Regions from separate parts of the Mesorhizobium sp. M1329 genome, predicted to be linked through region 2. Evidence: riboswitches for the same ligand, from Rfam matches in the RefSeq annotation. Region 2 holds a riboswitch; each other region holds the start of a gene.
What was found. A riboswitch is a leader RNA that binds a small molecule or an ion and turns the genes downstream of it on or off. The one in region 2 is predicted to bind thiamine pyrophosphate.

Region 1 (6,597 bases), on a different contig from region 2:
CTCATCGGCACGTTTTCCCTGCGTCAGGCTTAAGCGGTCAACGGTTTTGCATAGTTTTGTGCAGGTGCGAAGGCCAAAATCAAACTGCATCGGAAAAGTTGGTGCATTGCGAAGCGCTTCAAAGCAAGGGCTAAAGGCCCCCAATTTTCTGCTGCTTCGGCCGAGTTTCGCAGTACCCTTGTTGTGATGGTTTTGAGCAATCAGCGTGGTGGTGGTCTCAAGGGATGTGCTTCAGCTCGAACGGTTTGACTACCGCAACAGCGTGATTCACGTTCAGAATCGATCTCAGGTCCCAAGGCGTACCGAAATGCATTGTGGCGAAAAACTAGGCAATGACTGAACACGAGGCCACAGCTGTAAGGCAACGCATAGATGCCGGCGACCGCATGCTAGCGCCGCGGAACTGATTGCGGTTTGGCGGTGTACGCTTATTTCCGATGGGAACATCATTGCGCTGGCCGGCGCGCGACGATCGCTTTCCGGCCGAGCCATGCAGACGGATCACCGCCGCCTTCAGGATCGGTTTTCGGAAAAGTCGGCTTGCAGCATCAATTTTCATGAGATAGAATTGTTTTTCATAGTATTTGGCTGATTTCGCACCAAACTTCGATGAAAGGTTCCCCTTTTCATGCCTGTGGCGCAGAAGCACCAATTTTCAGGTCCTGTTATCGTTTTTCAGGAAATCCGCCTTCCGGAGATGGTGACCCCGGCCGGGTACAGCGCCCTGATCGGAGCCTACGAGCTCGCCGTGCCCTTGCCCCGGACCCTGTCGGCCACTGGCGAGCATCATCGCATTACCGCACGGGATGGCTGGCGGATCATGACGCCCCGCCATGCCCCACATCCAACACTCGAAGGCCACCTGACCTTCGCGCTCAAGTACGAGGGGCTCGACCTTGCCGTCCTCAAACGGCTGTTCCAGGTGACCGGTTCCGCACCGATCGAGGCGCTCGTCCGTGAAAGCCCCACAGGCAGTTATGCCCGCCGCATCTGGTTTCTATATGAATGGCTGACGGGCACACGTCTCGATCTGCCGGACGCGGCGGCCGGACGATACGTTCCGGTTGTCGATCCCGAGCTGCAGTGGCCCGGATTCGAGAAGACCGCTTCGCGCTACCGCATAAGGGACAATCTCCCCGGCACGCCTGAGTTCTGCCCGCTGGTGTTCCGAACCAAGACCCTCGAAAAATTCATCGGCCTTGAACTGCCGCGGCGCGCGGAGGCAATCGTGGCGGAGGTGCCGCGCGACCTCCTTGCTCGGACCGCCGCCTTTCTTTTGTTCAAAGACTCGCGATCAAGCTATGCGATCGAGGGCGAGCGCCCGCCGCAAGATCGCATCCAGCGCTGGGGCCGCGCCATCGGCGAAGCCGGCCGCTGGCCGATCGATCGCGATGAGCTGCTACGTCTGCAAAAAATTGTACTTGGCGACGCCCGTTTCGTAAGACTTGGCTTCCGAAAAGAAGGAGGTTTCGTCGGTGAGCATGACCGAGACAACGGCACGCCCCTGCCCGATCACATCAGCGCTCGGCCCGAGGACCTGCCGCGGCTAATCGATGGAATGGCGGCCTTCGATCAGGGCCCCGCGCAAAGCCTTGATGCAATCATAGCCGCCGCAATCCTCGCCTTCGGCTTTGTCTACATCCACCCGTTCGAGGACGGAAACGGCCGCATTCACCGCTACCTAATCCACCACGTCCTTGCCACGCGCGGCTTCAATCCGCCGGGAGTGGTCTTTCCCGTCTCGGCCGCGATCCTGGACCAGATCAACGAGTACAGGGGCGTGCTCGAGAGCTATTCGCAGCGCCTTCTGCCGTTGGTGGAATGGGAACCGACGCCGCAATTCAACGTCCGGGTGCTGAATGACACCGGTGATTTCTACCGGTTCTTCGATGCGACCCCGCACGCCGAATTCCTCTATGACTGCGTTCAGCGGACGATCGAACGGGACCTTCCCGAGGAAACCGCATTTCTGCAGCGCTACGATCAATTCCGGCAGCAGGTGGATGCCTTTATCGACATGCCCGAGCGGCTGACCGATTTGCTCTTCCGTTTTCTTCACCAGAATGATGGACATCTATCGAACCGCGCGCGCGAAAAGGAATTCGCCGCGCTGACCAGTGACGAGGCAGGAAGAATCGAGGCGATCTACGCGCAAACCTTTGGTGCCCATTGAAGGCGTGATCATGAGGATCGATTTTTAGTCCAACGGTTTGCGATTCCCTTGTCCCTGCCTTCATCTCCCACGCTTGACTTGTCGCCGAGACATGCGCGATTTTTTCCGCACGGTCTGACCAGCCGCCGATCAGCCGCGGCCAGAACGCGCTTGACAAACCGGAGACGTCCCGTCCAACCTGGCGCATTCACCAGGGGAGTCCCGGCAAGGGGCTGAGATACTGCTTGCTTTCGCGGCGCAGTGACCCGTTGAACCTGATCCAGTTCATACTGGCGTAGGGACGGTGCAAGCGCTTTGCGGGAGTTTACGCCCGAGGTCCTGTTTCGGCAGGTCGACAGAAGCGTCTTTTCATCCTTCCGGCACAGAACTGGGTCTCCAATGCATGAGCAAAGGAGCCTCAAGATGAATGCCCTCACTCCCGCCGTCTCGACGGGACCGCTGCCCGCCTCGCGGAAAATCCACAAGCCCGGTGCCATCCACCCGCAGATCAGGGTGCCGATGCGCGAAATCTCCGTGCATCCGACGGCCGGCGAGCCGCCCGTCACCGTCTACGATCCGTCCGGCCCCTATACCGACCCGACTGTCGAAACCAGCATCGAAAACGGTCTTGCCCGGCTTCGCGACGAATGGATCATGACGCGCGGCGATGTCGAGGCCTATGACGGCCGCCACGTGCGGCCGGAGGACAACGGATTTGTGACCGGTGAGCGCCTGACGCCGGAATTTCCCATTCGCAACCGGCCGCTCAGGGCCAAGGCAGGCAAGGCGGTGACCCAGCTTGCCTATGCGCGTGCCGGCATCGTCACGCCCGAGATGGAGTTCGTCGCCATCCGCGAGAACCTTGGCCGCGAGATGCTGCGCGGCAAGCTTGAGCGCGACGGCGAGGCCTTCGGTGCCGCTATCCCCGGCTTCGTCACGCCGGAGTTCGTGCGCGACGAGGTTGCGCGCGGACGCGCGATCATTCCCGCCAACATCAATCATCCCGAGAGCGAGCCGATGATCATCGGCCGCAATTTCCTGGTGAAGATCAACGCCAATATCGGAAACTCGGCGGTCACCTCCTCGATGGCAGAGGAAGTGGAAAAAATGGTGTGGGCGATCCGCTGGGGCGCCGACACGGTGATGGACCTGTCGACCGGCCGCAACATCCACAACATCCGCGAATGGATCCTGCGCAATGCGCCGGTGCCAATCGGCACGGTGCCGCTCTACCAGGCGCTGGAGAAGGTGGGCGGCATCGCCGAGGATTTGAGCTGGGAGGTCTATCGAGACACGCTGATCGAGCAGGCCGAACAGGGCGTCGACTACTTCACCATCCATGCCGGTGTGCGGCTGCATTACATCCCGCTGACCGTCGCCCGGGTCACGGGCATTGTCTCGCGCGGCGGCTCGATCATGGCCAAATGGTGCCTGCACCATCACCGGGAAAGCTTCCTTTACGAGCGTTTCGCGGAGATCTGCGACATCTGCCGGGCCTATGACGTGTCCTTTTCGCTCGGCGACGGGCTCCGTCCGGGCTCGATTGCCGACGCCAACGACGCGGCGCAATTCGCCGAACTGGAAACGCTCGGCGAGCTGACGAAGATCGCCTGGGCGAAGGATTGCCAGGTGATGATCGAGGGGCCCGGCCACGTGCCCATGCACAAGATCAGGCAGAACATGGACAAGCAGCTCGCTGTCTGCGACGAGGCGCCTTTCTACACGCTGGGGCCGCTGACGACGGACATAGCGCCGGGTTACGACCACATCACCTCAGGCATTGGCGCCGCCATGATCGGCTGGTTCGGCACGGCCATGCTCTGTTACGTCACACCGAAGGAGCATCTCGGTCTTCCCGACCGCAATGACGTCAAGACCGGCGTGATCACCTACAAGATTGCGGCCCATGCCGCCGACCTGGCTAAGGGGCATCCGGCGGCGAAAGTCAGGGATGACGCCCTTTCCCGCGCGCGCTTCGAGTTCCGCTGGGAGGACCAGTTCAACCTGTCGCTCGATCCCGAAACCGCAAGATCCTTCCACGACCAGACCTTGCCCAAGGAAGCGCACAAGGTGGCACATTTCTGCTCGATGTGCGGCCCGAAATTCTGCTCCATGCGCATCTCCCACGACATTCGCGCCGAGGCGCAGAAGGAGGGGATGGTGGCCATGGCGGCGAAATATCGCGAAGGCGGCGATCTCTACGTGCCCGCGGACGAGACCGGCGCGCCGCTCCTGCGAGAGGCGCGCGAGCGATCATGAGGGTCCTGGTCAAGGGGGCCGGTGTCGCCGGCCTCACCGCAGCTTTCGAGCTCGCCACACGTGGCGCGACGGTGACCGTTGCCGAGATAACACATACCGTTGGCGGCAATGCGTCGTGGTTCGCCGGCGGCATGCTGGCGCCATGGTGCGAGCGTGAAAGCGCCGAGCAGCCAGTGCTGGATCTCGGACGCGATGCCGCCGACTGGTGGGATGCGGTACTGCCGGGTCACGTGACACGGGCCGGAACACTGGCCGTGGCCGCGCCGCGTGATGCGGGCGAGCTCGACCGGTTCGCCAGCCGCACCTCGGGTCATCGGCGTGTCGATGAAGATGAAATCGTGTTGCTCGAGCCCGACCTCGCCGGCCGCTTCCGCCGCGGACTGCTCTTCCCCGACGAAGCCCATCTCGACCCGCGTCAGGCGATGGCGGCACTTCATGACAGGCTGGCGGCGATGGGCGTCGAATTCCACTTCTGCGCTGACGTCCGGCGTGCTTCCGGGTTCGATCGTCAGATCGACTGCACGGGAATGGCAGCAGCCAATGACAGGCTGCGCGGCGTTCGCGGCGAGATGCTGATCCTGCGCACACCTGATATCTCACTGTCGCGCCCGGTCAGGCTGCTCCATCCGCGCTTTCCGCTTTATGCGGTGCCACGCACCGACCACCGTTTCATGATTGGCGCGACGATGATTGAGAGCCGGTCCACGGGACCGGTGACGGCTCGTTCGATGATGGAGCTGCTGGGTGCCGCCTATGCCCTCCATCCGGCCTTTGGCGAGGCCGAGATCGTTGAAACCGGTGTCGGCGTCCGTCCGGCCTTTCCCGACAACCTGCCGCGCGTCGAAACGAACGGCGAGATCATAGCGATCAACGGGCTCTATCGTCACGGCTTTCTCCTCGCCCCCGCCATGGCGCGCCAGGCTGCCGACCTGGTTTTCAGTCAAGACAGAACCAAGGAGCTTGCCCATGAAATTGATGGTCAACGGCGAAGCGCATGAGGTTGCCGCCACCACGCTGGCCGAGCTGCTTGCCGTTCTCGACTATGAGGGCGATTGGCTGGCGACCGCCGTCAACAGCGACCTGGTGCACAAAGCCAACCGGGCGGAGTTCCAGTTGAGCGACGGCGACCGGATCGAAATCCTCTCACCCATGCAGGGAGGCTAGCATGTTCGATCTTCTTGGAACGGCGCTTTGCTCGCGGCTGCTTCTCGGCACGGCTCAATATCCTTCGCCGGCCATTCTTGCCGATGCGGTTAGCGCATCGGGCACCTCGGTGGTGACCGTCTCCTTGCGCCGCGAGATGGCGGGCGGCAGGGCCGGCGAAAAATTCTGGTCGCTGATCCGCTCGCTTGGCACGAGAGTCCTTCCCAACACGGCAGGCTGCCACTCCGTCAAGGAAGCGGTCACAACCGCGAAAATGGCGCGCGAAGTGTTCGGGACGAGCTGGATCAAGCTCGAAGTGATCGGCAACCACGACACGCTGCAGCCTGATGTGTTCGGCCTGGTCGAAGCCGCCCGCATCCTGTCCGAGGACGGCTTTGCGGTATTTCCCTATACCACCGACGACCTTGTTGTCGCCGAGCGGCTGCTTGCGGCGGGCTGCAAGGTCTTGATGCCGTGGTGCGCACCGATCGGTTCGGCCCTCGGCCCGGTCAACATTACGGCGCTGCGCTCGATGCGCGGACATTTCCCTGGCGTCCCGCTGATTGTGGATGCAGGCCTCGGGCGACCGTCGCATGCGGCGACCGTCATGGAACTCGGCTTTGACGCCGTGCTCCTGAACACGGCGGTCGCCAAGGCGGCCGATCCGGTCGGCATGGCGCGTGCTTTCGGCAAGGCGGTCGAGGCCGGTCGTGAGGCTTTCTGTTCGGGAATGCTCGAACCGCGCGACGTCGCCGTGCCATCGACGCCGACGATCGGCAGGGCAGTTTTTTCATGAAGCTCGATCCCTTCTATCTGATCGTCGATAGTGCAGCCTGGATCGAGCGGCTGGTGCCGCTCGGCGTCAAGCTGGTGCAGCTTCGCATCAAGACCATGGACGAAGCCGGATTGCGCGCTGAGATCCGCACAGCACAGGCCTTGTGCGCTCGATACCGGTGCCAGCTCATCATCAATGATTACTGGCGACTGGCCATCGAGGAAGGCTGCGACTTCGTGCATCTCGGTCAGGAGGATCTGCAAACCGC
Region 2 (6,597 bases):
GTGCGCCGTTTATTATTTGAAACGCACATGTCACTGACTGTTGCCAAGACGATGTCCCTGCTTTGGCTCTTCAACGAAGAGGAGCCCGAGTTGAGCCTGCGCGATCTGGCGCTGCGGGCAGGATTGCACAATTCGACGACGCATCGGTTGCTTGTTTCCCTGGCCGAGGAATGGCTTTGTCGAGCAGAACCCCGAAACCCAGAAATACCGGCTAGGAAGGGCCTTGTTGCGGCTTGCTCGAATCCGGGAGGCAGTCTTCCCGCTCGTGGCCCTTGCACAGCCAATCGTCGACCGTCTTGTGCTTGAGACTGGAGAGACCGCGTATGCTACCTTGCCCCATAAGGCGGGCATGGCACCGTTGCAATCGAGGAAAGTCGGCAGCCGAATCGAGTTTCCGTGCTGGCCTCTCAACATTTGCCATTCCATGCGACGGCTGCCGGCCTAGCGTTTCTGTCGTACAATACTAGCGAGACGCGCGACAAAGCCCTGACACAAGACTGGAGGCCTCACCGAGAAAGCCCCGACCTCTCGCGCGGTACTGGAGGAACACATGCGGCAAACCCGCATTGCAGGATGCGGCTTCGTAGATCAGACGTTTTACGACGGCGTCAACAGAATCGCGTCGCCGATCTTCGGCGCTGGCGGATCAGCATCGGTGCGGTGTCGATCTCCGCTCCCATGCAGCGGCTCTCAGACGAGATCATAAGATCCTATGCCGAGGCAGTGAAGCGCGCGGCCGTAACCATTTCCAGGTCAGTGGGCTACGAGCCGCCCAACGACTTCCTGTCGATGCTGGGCGCGAAAGAACGGTAGTTCTCGCGCGATAGTCAGCATGGCACAGCGCTGTGGTTCCCGAAGGTAGCCGATCATCGTTAACCGAGGACTAATCTGCCAAAGTAGTCTTGTCTGGTTATATATCACCCTTGGCGGCGAGTTCGGTCAGGAGTCCGAAAAGTCGTGAGCGGTCGGCCGGCTCGAATCTGTGCAGGCCCATCAATTCGAGCATCATGATCCCTTCGCATGCCATCCAGACGACGCGAGCATGGTCGACATCGTTTGCCTCCGCCTCGATCATGCGTGCATAGTTCTGATAGGCTTCGCGAACCGGCCGCATCAACCTAGGATCCTCCGCCAGCGCAAGCAGCATCGCCTCCGCATAGGAGGGTGCCTGCGGATCGGTGGCAGAAAACGTCTCGAGATAGGCGCGCAACGTCGCGGACGGTTCGCCGGAAACCAGATCGCGGCTGCGCCTGAAGCGTTCATCCCAATCCTCACAGAGATCCTTGAGCAGCGCCTCGAACAGCTTGGCCTTGCTCGGAAACGAGTGAAGAACCGCCCCTTTGGTGGCACCGATCTCCCTTGCCACGGCCTCAAGGGTGACGTTTCCCGCTCCACGCTCGAAAGCGATCCGTCTTGCCGCCGCGATCATATTCTGTCTGTCGAACTTGCGCCTTGCCACCCGGTAAACCTTCCTGTTACATACCTTCTGGTCGGTATAAATGATAATACGAGACGCTGCCGACGGAAAGCCAAAACATTCCAGGACGCGGGAAGCGATGATCGAAGCCAGAATTGTCAGCGTCGAACAATTGTCGCCGGACGTGAAGTCCTTTGCAGTCGAATCTGTCACAGGCAAGCGCATGCCTGCGACCGCGCCTGGTTCGCACATTGACCTCCACCTCACCAACAGTCTGATCCGTCAATACTCGCTTTACGAGGAAACGGACGGAAGCCGGTACAAGTTCGCCGTCAAACACGTCCCAAATTCGAGGGGCGGCTCGCGGTTCATTCACGAGAACCTCGCAAAAGGCGATAAGATTACGATTTCTCCGCCACGCAACAACTTCATTCTTGGGCGCCACCCGCACACGCTACTCATTTCAGGCGGAATCGGCATTACGCCGATCATGTCCATGACGCGAGCGCTCGCCACCGAAGCCCGGAGCTTCGCCCTCCACTATTTCTGCCGTGACGCAAATGCGCCGTTCAAGGATTTCGTCGACGGACTGGCAGTGGATGCATATGCGTCATGTCATGTCGGGTTGGATCCGATGGCGACCGCGCGCAAGCTCCACGAACTCATTGTCAGCGACCTGCCTGCGCAGACTCATATTTACGTGTGCGGCCCTGAACCACTGATGGACGAGACCATCAGGCTCGGGACGCCAAAGCTAGGCACACACGCTGTCCATCTCGAGCGGTTCAGCCCCAAAAGCTCCACCACCGACCAGACCGACCAGGCTTTTGTCGTGAAGCTTGCCCGAACCGGGAAGGTCCTCGAAGTGCCGGCGGGCCAGTCACTTCTGTCGGTCCTTGTCGGGGCTGGAGTTCGCATATCCTCTTCCTGCGGAGAGGGCGTGTGCGGCTCGTGCGTCACAGGCGTTCTCTCCGGCATCCCCGACCACCGTGATTCCTTCCTGACCGAGGAGGAAAGGGAATCGGGGCAGGACATCTGCCCCTGTGTGTCGCGTGCCAGGACGCCGGAACTGACCCTCGATCTTTAGAACCACGGAAACTGAATGGGAGCAGCACCATGACGATCGTAGCCAGAACCCATGAACCGCAGACAAACTTCGACTGGGCGCCAGGCCATTGTTTGCCGCAGCCCCTTTATCTGTCGGAGGACATATTCCGCTCCGATGTGCGGATGCTGTTGAATGGTCAATGGCTTCTGGTCGACCACGAAAGCCGGATTCCCAATCCGGGTGACTACTTCTTGTTCGAGATCGGGGCCGAGAGCATCATCGTCCTGCGATCCCGATCTGGCGCCGTGAACGCCTTCCACAATGTCTGCCGCCACCGCGGCTCGCGTATCTGCCTGGAGCCGGAAGGCAGCAAGCGGATACTCACCTGCCCATATCACGCTTGGAGCTACGATCTCGACGGCAAGCTGCGGGCCGCGCACTTGATGCCAGAGGATTTCGACCATTCGCAGATCTCACTGGAACCGGTCCATGTCGGCGTTTTCGAGGGGTTACTTTTCCTGAATGCGGCCGTCGACAAACCGCCCTCTTTCGAGGAGTTCGTGGCGCCCTTCCGCGAACTGCTTCGGGGGCAAGGCGTGGCGGTCGGCAAGATAGCGGCGCGCAAGCTCTACCCGACGCAAGCGAATTGGAAGCTGGTCGTCGAGAACTTCTTCGAATGTTACCACTGCAACACCGCACACCCGACCTACTGCTCGGTCCACGACAAAATGAAGATGCTCGCCTTTGGCGCGGGCGCGGGATCGGGGGACCGCGAGGCCGTCCATGAATACGAGAAAAAACTGAAGGAATGGGAAGTGAAGTCGGCTGCCCTTGGATATCCGATCGGCATGTTCGCAGACGGACCGGACACCCGCTTCTTCAGGTCGGGCAACCGCCTTCCGATCTCGGACGATGCGAAGACCGAAAGCGTCGACGGCAAACCCGTGGCGCCGCTAATGTCCGCCTACGGCGAATTCGACGGGGGACAGACAGGATGCGTCTTTAATCCCCTGAGCACGATACTGGTCAACAATGACCATGCTGTGATCTTCCGCTTCACACCACGTGGCCCGCAATCGACCGATGTCGATGCGATCTGGATCGTCCGCGGCAATGCACGTGAAGGCATCGATTTCGTGCCGGAAGAACTGATGCGAGTTTGGGACGTGACGCTTCGGGAAGACAAGACAATCACCGAAAACAATCAGAAAGGTGTCAACTCGTCCGCCTACAGGCCGGGCCGATACTCCACCCAGGAAAAGCGCATCTCGGAGTTCGCTGATTGGTACATGGGGATGCAGCTCGAGCCCACAGCGCCGAGCGCGGCCTGACAGAGACGCGGCACCGCGGTAGAAGTCCTTCTTCAGCCCTCCGTCCGCGCGGATCCCCCGCTCGGCCCGCGCGTTTTCTCCCCCACCCAGTTGCGGGGAGCGGCAGTTTGGAACGCCGGCAGCTCCGCACAGCGCTCCACGATCGCATTGACGCTGTGCAACGCGCCTATGTCAACATTCCAGCGGCGGGCGTTGTAGACCTGTGGCACCAAGCACAGATCGGCCATGGTCGGCCCGTCGCCATGGCAAAAGTGGACCTTGGCCGGATTGTCGAGCATCTTCTCGAACGCCGGCCAGCCCCTCGCCGATGAACTTCTGCATCCAGGCGGCCCGGACCTCCTCGCCGCCGCCGGTCAGGAGCATCACATGGCTGACCGGGCCGAGGTTGCAGATTGGATGGATGTCAGCGGCGATCGTATAAGCCAGCTTTCTCACCCGCGCGCCCGGCAGGCTCCGACGGCAGCAGGCCGGTGTCCGGACGGGTCTCGTCCAGAGCGCTTGACAAAATAGCGCCAGCCCATTCAATTCGACGCATTCACCAGGGGAGTCCCGGCAAGGGGCTGAGATACTGCTGGCTTTCGCGGCGCAGTGACCCGTTGAACCTGATCCAGTTCATACTGGCGTAGGGACGGTGCAAGCGCTTTGCGGGGGTTTACACCCGAGGTCCTGTTTCGAGCAGGTCGACCAAGCGTCTTTTCATCCTTCCGGCACAGAACTGGGTCTCCAATGCATGAGCAAAGGAGCCTCAAGATGAATGCCCTCACCCCCGCCGTGTCGACGGGACCGCTGCCCGCCTCACGGAAAATCCACAAGCCCGGTGCCATCCACCCGCAGATCAGGGTGCCGATGCGCGAAATCTCCGTCCATCCGACGGCCGGCGAGCCGCCCGTCACCGTCTACGATTCGTCCGGCCCCTACACCGAACCGACTGTCGGAACCAGCATCGAAAAGGGCCTTGTGCGGCTTCGCCACGAATGGGTCACCGCGCGCGGCGACGTCGAACCCTATGACGGCCGCCATGTCCGGCCGGAAGACAACGGATTCGCGACTGGCGAGCGCCTGACGCCGGAATTTCCAGTCCGCAACCGGCCACTCAGGGCCAAGACCGGCAGGGCTGTGACCCAGCTTGCCTATGCGCGCGCCGGCATCATCACGCCAGAAATGGAGTTCGTCGCCATCCGCGAAAACCTCGGACGCGAAATCCTGCGCGGCAAGCTGCAACGCGACGGCGAGGCCTTCGGCGCATCGATACCAGATTTTGTCACGCCTGAGTTCGTCCGCGACGAGGTGGCGCGCGGCCGGGCAATCATTCCCGCCAACATCAACCACCCTGAGGGAACAGCACAGGCGCACCTGCATCAACAACCAGTTGATCAAGCTGGCGCTTCAGGCCTTCTGGCTTGAAGGGGATCCACCTGTTGAGTTGCGATGACCAGAACGTCTTGTCCACATGCGGGCCCAGATGGCCGTTGCTATACATGGTTTCGATCAATTCGCGAGTGAAGCCGCCGACAAGTGTGCGCACTCCGTCGGATATCGGTCCGAAGGTCGTGACCATGCCGGAGGTGCCCATACCACCAAGGCAGCCGGTGGCTTCGATCAAAAGGACGCCCAAGCCGAGCCGTGCCCCGCACACGGCTGCCGCCGTGCCAGCCGGCTCGCCGCCAGCGACTACCAGGTCATAACCTTTAATCGTCGATCCGTCTGGAAAATTGAAAAGTCATGAGGAACAAATCTAGCTATGGGGGCCGGTTCGCCGCAGGATTGCACCTTGGGATTTCAGCAGCGCCAGCACCGGCGCAGGCGGCACGTCACTGATAGGAACGTTGTGACGCAATGATACGGCGGCCAAAGCTCCGGCTGCGTGTCCAGTAACCATGCATGTCGCCTGACCTCGGACTGAGCTCCCAGCTTCGTGGTCGGCCGAAATCGCCCGGCCTCCTACCGCGACGTTGCGACAGCCGAGCGGCACCAGGCAGCGTAGGGGCACACCAAATGACCGGGTTAATCGCTTGTAGTGGATGTCGCCGAGCGGCCCTGCCCTCTCGTCGCCAGGCTTCACGTCATGAATGTCGAAGGGATAGGACGACAGCCCAATCTGGTCTTCGAACTGGCGCCCCCGAACATGTCGTCCTTGTCGAGGACATAGGATCCGACGATGTGACGCGACTCGCGGATTCCGAAGTGATCCGGGGATGACGAAATAAAGATGTTCTGGAGCCCAGGCACGTATTTGCGCAGAAAGTGAATCGCCTCCAGCATTTGGCGCTGGCACTCCACATCCGCAGCTGTGACCGAAAAGGGATCATCGACGACAACGCGATGAACGCGGGTTATGTTTATTCCAAGCATGTCGCGGCCGGGCAGCGTATAGACGATCACGTTGCTGCGCGGGATCGTGAAATCCCCATTGCGTTTGGCGTCGTCGACCAACGGCCCGAAGCCGGAAAATGCGACCCCTGGCGCATCACGCACGATCCTGACGAGGTATTGCGCCTTGGTGACCGGATCGCCATCCTAAGAGACGGAGAAATCATCCAGCAAGGAACCGGACAGAACATCATGCTGCGGCCGGCCGACGACTATATTGCCCGGTTCGTGCGCGAGGTTAATCGCAGCAAAGTGGTGAAGGCCGCCTCGATCATGAATGAACTCAGGGGTCGTCCGCCCGTCGGGCCGGAATTAGAGGACGACGCCTCACTTGAGAATGCGGTCAAAAACTGTGACAGCGACAGGCAGCCGCACTGCACACCTAGTCGATAAGCAGGGAACCGCGGTCGTCGAGGTAACGCTCGAGTCGC
Region 3 (6,597 bases), on a different contig from region 2:
TGCGCATAATGTAGGCGCATATCAGCGTGCATGCAACCTGTCATCCCTCCATCTCTTCCCTTAGCATCTCGAGTTCCAGCCATTCCTCCTCGAGCGCTGCCAGTGTGACGCGCTCCTTGTCGAGCGCGGCAATCGTCTTCTGGAACGAGGCCGGGTCGCGCTCGTAATAGGCCGGATCGGCGATGTTGTTCTCCAGCCGCGAGATCGAGGCCGACACCGCTTCGATCTTTTTGGGTAAGGTTTCCAGCGCGAATTTCTGCTTGAACGACAGTTTCTTGGCCGGGCCCTTGGGAGCGGCCGCGTTGGTCCTGCTTGCAGCCATCGCCTCGCTGGTCTCTACCTTCGGCCGCGCCTTGCGGTCATCCAGCCTGGTGCCGCCGCGCTGCGCCAGCATGTCGGAATAGCCGCCGGCATATTCGATCCAGCGGCCGTCGCCATCCGGCGCGATGATGCTGGTCACGGTGCGGTCGAGGAAATCGCGATCGTGGCTGACCAGGATCACCGTGCCGGCAAAGCCGGCGACCAATTCCTGCAGCAGTTCCAGCGTCTCCATGTCGAGGTCGTTGGTCGGCTCGTCGAGCACAAGCAGGTTTGCCGGCCGCGCCAAGACGCGGGCGAGGATCAGCCGTGCCCGCTCGCCGCCCGAAAGCTCGCGCACCGGCGTGCGCGCCTGTTCCGGCTTGAACAGGAAGTCCTTCATGTAAGAGACGACGTGGCGCTGCTCGCCATTGATGACGAGGTTCTCGCCGCGACCGTCGGTGAGATACTGCGCCAGTGTCTCCTGCGGATCGACGGCCTCGCGCTTCTGGTCGAGCGTGGCGATCTCCAGATTGGTTCCGAGCCGCACCGTGCCTGCGTCCGGCTTCAATTCGCCGGTCAGCATCTTCAACAGCGTCGTCTTGCCGGCGCCGTTCGGCCCGACCAGGCCGACGCGATCGCCGCGCTGGATGCGGGTCGAGAATCCCTTGACCACAGTCAGATCGCCAAAGCTCTTCTCGATGTTCTTGGCTTCGATCACCAGCTTGCCGGATTCGGCGGCGTCGCTGGCTGTCATCGTCGCCGCACCCTCGGCGCCGCGATGACCACGAAAGCGCTGGCGCATGGTCTGCAACTCACCGAGCCGGCGCATGTTGCGCTTGCGCCGTGCTGTCACGCCATAGCGCAGCCAGTGCTCCTCGCGCACGATCTGGCGACCGAGCTTGTGCTGCTCGCGCTCTTCCTCCTCCAGCACCGTGTCGCGCCATTCCTCGAAAAAGGCAAAGCCCTTGTCGAGACGGCGGGTCTGGCCGCGGTCGAGCCAGATTGTGGCGCGCGACACGCGCTCGAGAAAACGACGGTCATGCGAGATGACGACCAGTGCCGAGGAGGTGCGGGCAAGCTCCTCCTCCAGCCATTCGATAACCGAAAGGTCAAGATGATTGGTCGGCTCATCGAGGAGGAGAATGTCGGGCTCCGGCGCCATGACGCGGGCGAGGGCGGCGCGCCGCGCCTCGCCGCCGGAGAGGTCGTTCGGCCGCTCCTCGCCGGTCAGGCCGAGATGCTCCATCAGATAGGTGGCGCGGTAGGGATCGTCGGCGGGTCCGAGCCCTGCCGAGACATAGGCGCGGACGGTCGCAAAACCTTCCATGTCGGGAATTTGCGGCAAGTAGCGGACGGTCGCCGAAGGCTGGCGGAAGACTTCGCCGTCCTGCGGCTCGATCAGCCCGGCGGCGATCTTGAGGAGCGTCGACTTGCCCGAGCCGTTGCGGCCGACCAGGGCGATCTTGTCGCCAGCAGAGGCCGTCAGGGCGGCACCGTCGAGCAGCGGCGTGCCGCCGAAGGTCAGCTTTATCCCGTCGAGATTGAGAAGCGGCGGCGCCATGTCAGCTTTCAGGTAGGGGAAAAGGATGCGCGAGCAGCAGCGCGCGGCCGCTGGCCAGCGCGATTTCCAGCCGGCCCCTGACCTCGTTGGAAATGGTCAGCGACGAGCCGAACGCGACCTCGACATGGTCGAGCGGCCATTTGGCACCGGTGACGCTCAGGCCGGCGAGATCGGAGAAGCCGAGCACCGAAAACAGTGTGCCGTCGGCATAGTCGAAGCGAGCCTTTCCCGGCAGCAACGGAATGCCTTCCTGTGCGCCGCTGGTCAAAAGCACTTCCGTCCCGCCTTCCGCCAGCCGGATGCTCAGCGCCAGATGCAGGAAGATGTGATCGGTGCGTTTGCCGCCGAAGGCGCCTGCGAGCACAAGGCTGGTCGCACCGCGTTCGAGTGCGGCGGCGATAGCGAGTTCACCGTCGGTCTTGTCCTTTTCGGCGGGAAACACCTGCCGTGGCACGGCCGCCAGATCCTCCGGCAAATCGGCAGGCACCGAATCGAAATCGCCGACCCAGAGTTCCGGCCTCAGGCCCAGCATGCGGGCATGGCCGATGCCGGCATCCGCAGCGATGACGCGCGAGCCTTCGACCTGGCGGTCGAGCAGCGGCGTGCGGATGAGATCGCCGCCAAGCAGGATGGTGAATGTGCTCATATCTCGTGGCCCTTACCAGCCCTGCCCCGGAAACGGAAGATGAAACGGCAGACGAAACGGAAGGCTGGGCTTTGGATGCCCGGCAAACTTCCGCTTGCGCAGCACTTCGGCCGGGCCTATGTGTCGCAACGCTCTAACGGGGTGCCGGACGCGATTTTCGCGGACCGGCTGAGAGGCAAGACTGCCAACCCGCTGAACCTGATCCGGTTTGTACCGGCGGAGGGATTAGACGTTTCGGACAGCCCGACGCCTCAATTCCTTTCAACGCGAACGAAGGAGGCGCCGATGCGCAGTTTTTTCCACTCTCTTGTCTCAATTGTCCTGTTTGCGGCATCCGCGCTCGCCCTGCCGGGGCAGGCATCGGCACAGGATAAGCTGACGGTCTATACCTATGAAAGCTTCACCGCCGATTGGGGTCCGGGACCGGCTGTGAAGAAGGCCTTCGAGGCCGAATGCAGCTGCGTCGTTGAATTCGTCTCGGTCGCCGACGGCGTCGCGCTGCTCAACCGTGTGAAGCTGGAAGGCGCCGCGACCAAGGCCGATATCGTGCTTGGCCTCGACACGAATTTGACGGCGGACGCCAAGGCAACCGGCCTGTTTTCGCCGCACGGCGCCGTGTCGGGCGTCAGCGTCCCGGGAGCCTGGAGCGACGATATTTTCGTGCCGTTCGACTATGGCTATTTCGCCGTCGTCTACGATACCGAAAAACTGAAGAGCCCGCCGAAAAGCCTCAGGGAATTGGTCGAGGGCGATGCCGGCGACAAGATCGTCATCCAGGATCCGCGCACCTCGACGCCGGGCCTTGGCCTGCTGTTGTGGGTCAAGTCGGTCTATGGCGACAAGGCGCCCGAAGCCTGGGCCAAGCTCAAGGCGAAGGTGCTGACGGTGACGCCAGGCTGGAGCGAGGCCTACGGCCTGTTCACCAAGGGTGAGGCGCCGATGGTGCTGTCCTACACCACCTCGCCGGCCTACCACATGGTCGCCGAAAACACCGAGCGCTACCAGGCGGCGTCCTTCGAGGAGGGCGAATATCTGCAGATCGAGGTTGCGGGGATCACCACCAAGGGCGCGAAGAACCCGCTGGCGGAAAAGTTCATTGCCTTCATGACCGGACCGAAATTCCAGGATGTCATTCCCGAAACCAACTGGATGTTCCCGGCCGGCAAGACCGACAAGCCGCTCAACCCGGCGTTCGACAAGCTTGTCAAACCGACCAAGACCTTGCTGTTCAGCCCGGAGGAAGTCGCGGCCAACCGCAAGGCCTGGGTCGATGAGTGGCTTGCGGCGATGAGCAAGTAGGATTCCATATGGTGTTCGTTCCCGACCTCAACCGCACCCATCGTCAAGCTGGGTAGCGCGAAATGCAGGCTCGCCGTCCTGACTCCCGCGTCACTGCCGGCGTCGTCGCGCTCGCCGCCATCGCGCTGCTGATCGGCGGGGCATTCGCCGGGCTGGTCGTCGAAGCCACACGCGACCCGTCCGGCGCCGCCTCCGCTTTCGATTCCTATCTCTTGCGCGTCGCCCGTTTCACGCTCTGGCAGGCAGTCCTTTCGACCCTGCTCTCCGTTGCACCGGCGCTGTTCGTCGCGCGCGCCCTGTCGCGGCATCCACAGTTTCTCGGGCGAGGCTTTATCCTGCAGCTTTTCGCTCTGCCGCTGGCGCTGCCGGCCATTGTTGCCGCACTCGGTGTCCTGGCGCTCTACGGCCGTGCCGGGTATTTTGCCGGCACGCTGGGCGCGCTAGGCGGCCAGAGCTGGCCCGGCATCTACGGCCTGTCGGGCATCCTCGTTGCCCATGTCTTCTTCAACCTGCCGCTGGCAACGCGGCTGTTCCTGGAAGCATTGCAGACCGTGCCGGCCAACCAATGGCGGCTGGCGAGCCAGCTTGGCATGGGCGCTGCGCCGGCCTTTCGGCTGATCGAATGGCCGCCGCTGCGTGCGGCCCTGCCGGGCATCGCCGGGCTCGTTTTCATGCTGTGCATCACCTCCTTCACCATCGTGCTTACGCTCGGCGGCGGACCCAGCGCGACGACGCTGGAGGTTGCCATCTACCAGGCGCTGCGTTTCGACTTCGACCCGGCGCGGGCGGTGACGCTGACCTTGTTGCAAATTGCGCTGACCTTCGTGGTCGTGCTGGCACTGACGCGGCTCGGCGCCAATGTGACCGGCGACGCCAATCTGCCGGTGGCGCCGCGCCGGTATTTTTCAGCCGGTGCGGCCGAGACCGTGCTGAACGCGCTGGTGATCGGGCTGGCATTGCTGTTTGTCGCCGGGCCGATGGCGGCGACGCTGGCAGCCGGGCTTGGCGCCGATCTCGGCCGCCTGGCCGGCGAGAGCGCGGTGCGGCAAGCGACGGCGACCAGTGGCGTGCTCTCCCTCCTGTCGGCGATGCTCTCTGTGGCGTTGTCGCTGTCGCTGGTCATGGCGCGCCGGGCGCTGGCGCTCACCCGGCGGACAGGCCGGCGGACACTGCTCGAACATCTGGCCGACACCGGTGCGGGGTTCGTCCTGGTGGTGCCGCCCATTGTCATCGGCGCCGGCTGGTTCCTGCTCTTGCGCACCGTCAGCGATGTCTTTGCGATCGCCCCCGTCATGGTCGTTGCGGTCAATGCGGTGATGGCGATGCCGTTCGCCATCCGCGCCATCCGCCCTGCCTATGACGCGGCAAGCGAACGCCACGAACGGCTCTGTGCACAGTTTGGTATCTCGGGCTGGAACCGGTTGCGGCTGGTCGACTGGCCGTCGCTGCGGCGGCCGCTAGCCACCGGCTTTGCTTTCGCCATGGCGCTGTCGCTCGGCGATCTCGGCGTCATTGCGCTGTTCGGCAGCGATTCCGTGCAGACCTTGCCCTATCTGCTGCTGGCGCGCATGGGCAGTTACCGCACCGAGGATGCGGCCGGGCTGGCGCTGCTGCTCGGCCTTGTCTGCCTGGCGCTGGTGCTGGCCGCGGACTGGCTGGGAAGGAGGGAGAAATCATGATGCCGATCAGCCCGGAACGGTCCATTTCGGTGGAAAAAGGCGCAGCCGTGCGGCTCGACAAGGTCTCGTTCAGCTATGGTGAAACGCCGCTTACATTCGATGTCGATTTCCCGCCGTCGGAAATCACCGCCATCATGGGGCCGAGCGGGTCGGGAAAGTCGACGCTACTCAATCTGGTGGCCGGTTTCGAGGCGCCGCGGTCGGGCCGCGTGCTGATCGGCGGCGCCGACGTCAGCACTGCGCCGCCTTCAGCGCGGCCGGTATCGATGGTGTTCCAGGAAAACAACCTGTTTGCCCATCTATCCGTCGAGCAGAATGTCGGGCTCGGCCGTTCGCCTTCGCTCAGGCTGAGCGAGGCTGACCGCGCCGCAATCTCCGCAGCGCTGAAGCGCGTCGGCCTTTCCGGCAAGGAAAGCCGGCTGCCGCGCGAACTCTCCGGCGGCGAGCGGCAGCGGGTCGCACTCGCCCGGGTCCTGGTGCGCGACCGGCCGGTGCTGTTGCTCGATGAGCCGTTCGCTTCGCTGGGACCGGCACTGCGCGACGACATGCTCGACCTGGTGGCCGACGTCCATTCGGAGCAGCGCATGACGGTGCTGTTCGTCACGCACCAGCCGGACGATGCGCGCCGTATCGGCCAAAACATGGTTTTCCTGGATGGTGGCACGGTTGCCGCGACGGGCGCCGCCGCCGATTTTTTCGTCGAGGCTGGACCGGAGGCATTCCGACGCTATATCGGCTCGGGTCCGTTTGCGGCTGGATCACGAGATGTTGCCCGGAAGCGGACATAATTTATGGTCAAACCGGCGCAAGGCGAAGCGGCGCTTGCTTGCCATGGTCGAGGTAGTGTGGCTAGGTCCGCCAGGAGTTGGTCCGGCTTAGACCGTGATTTGCCCTTGCTGCCTCGTATCTGTCGGACGCACGAAGGACGCCGTAGCACTTGATTTTGCGCGTGATGCTTTCCGGAAATCGCGCCCGATTTTCGCGGTCACGTCCCAGGACTTGAAAGGAAGCCGATCTGCCGACCGGCATCGACAATCGGAGGGTGAAACCGCTGGCTCGCTTTCTGGCGCTGGCCGGTCTTGCCTTGGCGCTGGCAAGCTGCCAGATGTTCA

Region 1: it holds a riboswitch for thiamine pyrophosphate, as region 2 does, so the genes downstream of both, thiC (phosphomethylpyrimidine synthase ThiC) here and NKH21_RS27040 (phosphomethylpyrimidine synthase ThiC) in region 2, are expected to answer to the same signal.
Region 3: it holds a riboswitch for thiamine pyrophosphate, as region 2 does, so the genes downstream of both, thiB (thiamine ABC transporter substrate binding subunit) here and NKH21_RS27040 (phosphomethylpyrimidine synthase ThiC) in region 2, are expected to answer to the same signal.

What each region holds. Positions count from the first base shown of each region.
Region 1 is NZ_JAMYLN010000003.1:19,445-26,041, forward strand. It holds gene panB (3-methyl-2-oxobutanoate hydroxymethyltransferase) at 1-5, opposite strand, end outside; gene NKH21_RS03670 (hypothetical protein) at 326-652, opposite strand; gene NKH21_RS03675 (Fic family protein) at 629-2,173, shown strand; TPP riboswitch at 2,356-2,472, shown strand; gene thiC (phosphomethylpyrimidine synthase ThiC) at 2,576-4,411, shown strand; gene thiO (glycine oxidase ThiO) at 4,408-5,409, shown strand; gene thiS (sulfur carrier protein ThiS) at 5,378-5,575, shown strand; gene NKH21_RS03695 (thiazole synthase) at 5,577-6,350, shown strand; gene NKH21_RS03700 (thiamine phosphate synthase) at 6,347-6,597, shown strand, end outside.
Region 2 is NZ_JAMYLN010000035.1:9,537-16,133, forward strand. It holds gene NKH21_RS27010 (helix-turn-helix domain-containing protein) at 28-306, shown strand; gene NKH21_RS27015 (TetR/AcrR family transcriptional regulator) at 911-1,459, opposite strand; gene NKH21_RS27020 (PDR/VanB family oxidoreductase) at 1,557-2,504, shown strand; partial or broken gene NKH21_RS27025 (Rieske 2Fe-2S domain-containing protein) at 2,648-2,842, shown strand; gene NKH21_RS27030 (SRPBCC family protein) at 3,026-3,796, shown strand; partial or broken gene NKH21_RS27035 (maleylacetoacetate isomerase family protein) at 3,829-4,289, opposite strand; TPP riboswitch at 4,327-4,443, shown strand; partial or broken gene NKH21_RS27040 (phosphomethylpyrimidine synthase ThiC) at 4,547-5,131, shown strand; gene NKH21_RS27045 (FAD-dependent oxidoreductase) at 5,118-5,432, opposite strand; partial or broken gene NKH21_RS27050 (FAD-dependent oxidoreductase) at 5,532-6,148, opposite strand; gene NKH21_RS32870 (hypothetical protein) at 6,041-6,559, shown strand.
Region 3 is NZ_JAMYLN010000011.1:35,566-42,162, reverse strand. It holds gene NKH21_RS13430 (ABC-F family ATP-binding cassette domain-containing protein) at 41-1,861, opposite strand; gene NKH21_RS13425 (thiamine diphosphokinase) at 1,863-2,507, opposite strand; TPP riboswitch at 2,635-2,749, shown strand; gene thiB (thiamine ABC transporter substrate binding subunit) at 2,793-3,806, shown strand; gene thiP (thiamine/thiamine pyrophosphate ABC transporter permease) at 3,869-5,485, shown strand; gene thiQ (thiamine ABC transporter ATP-binding protein) at 5,482-6,273, shown strand; gene NKH21_RS13405 (M48 family metalloprotease) at 6,528-6,597, shown strand, end outside.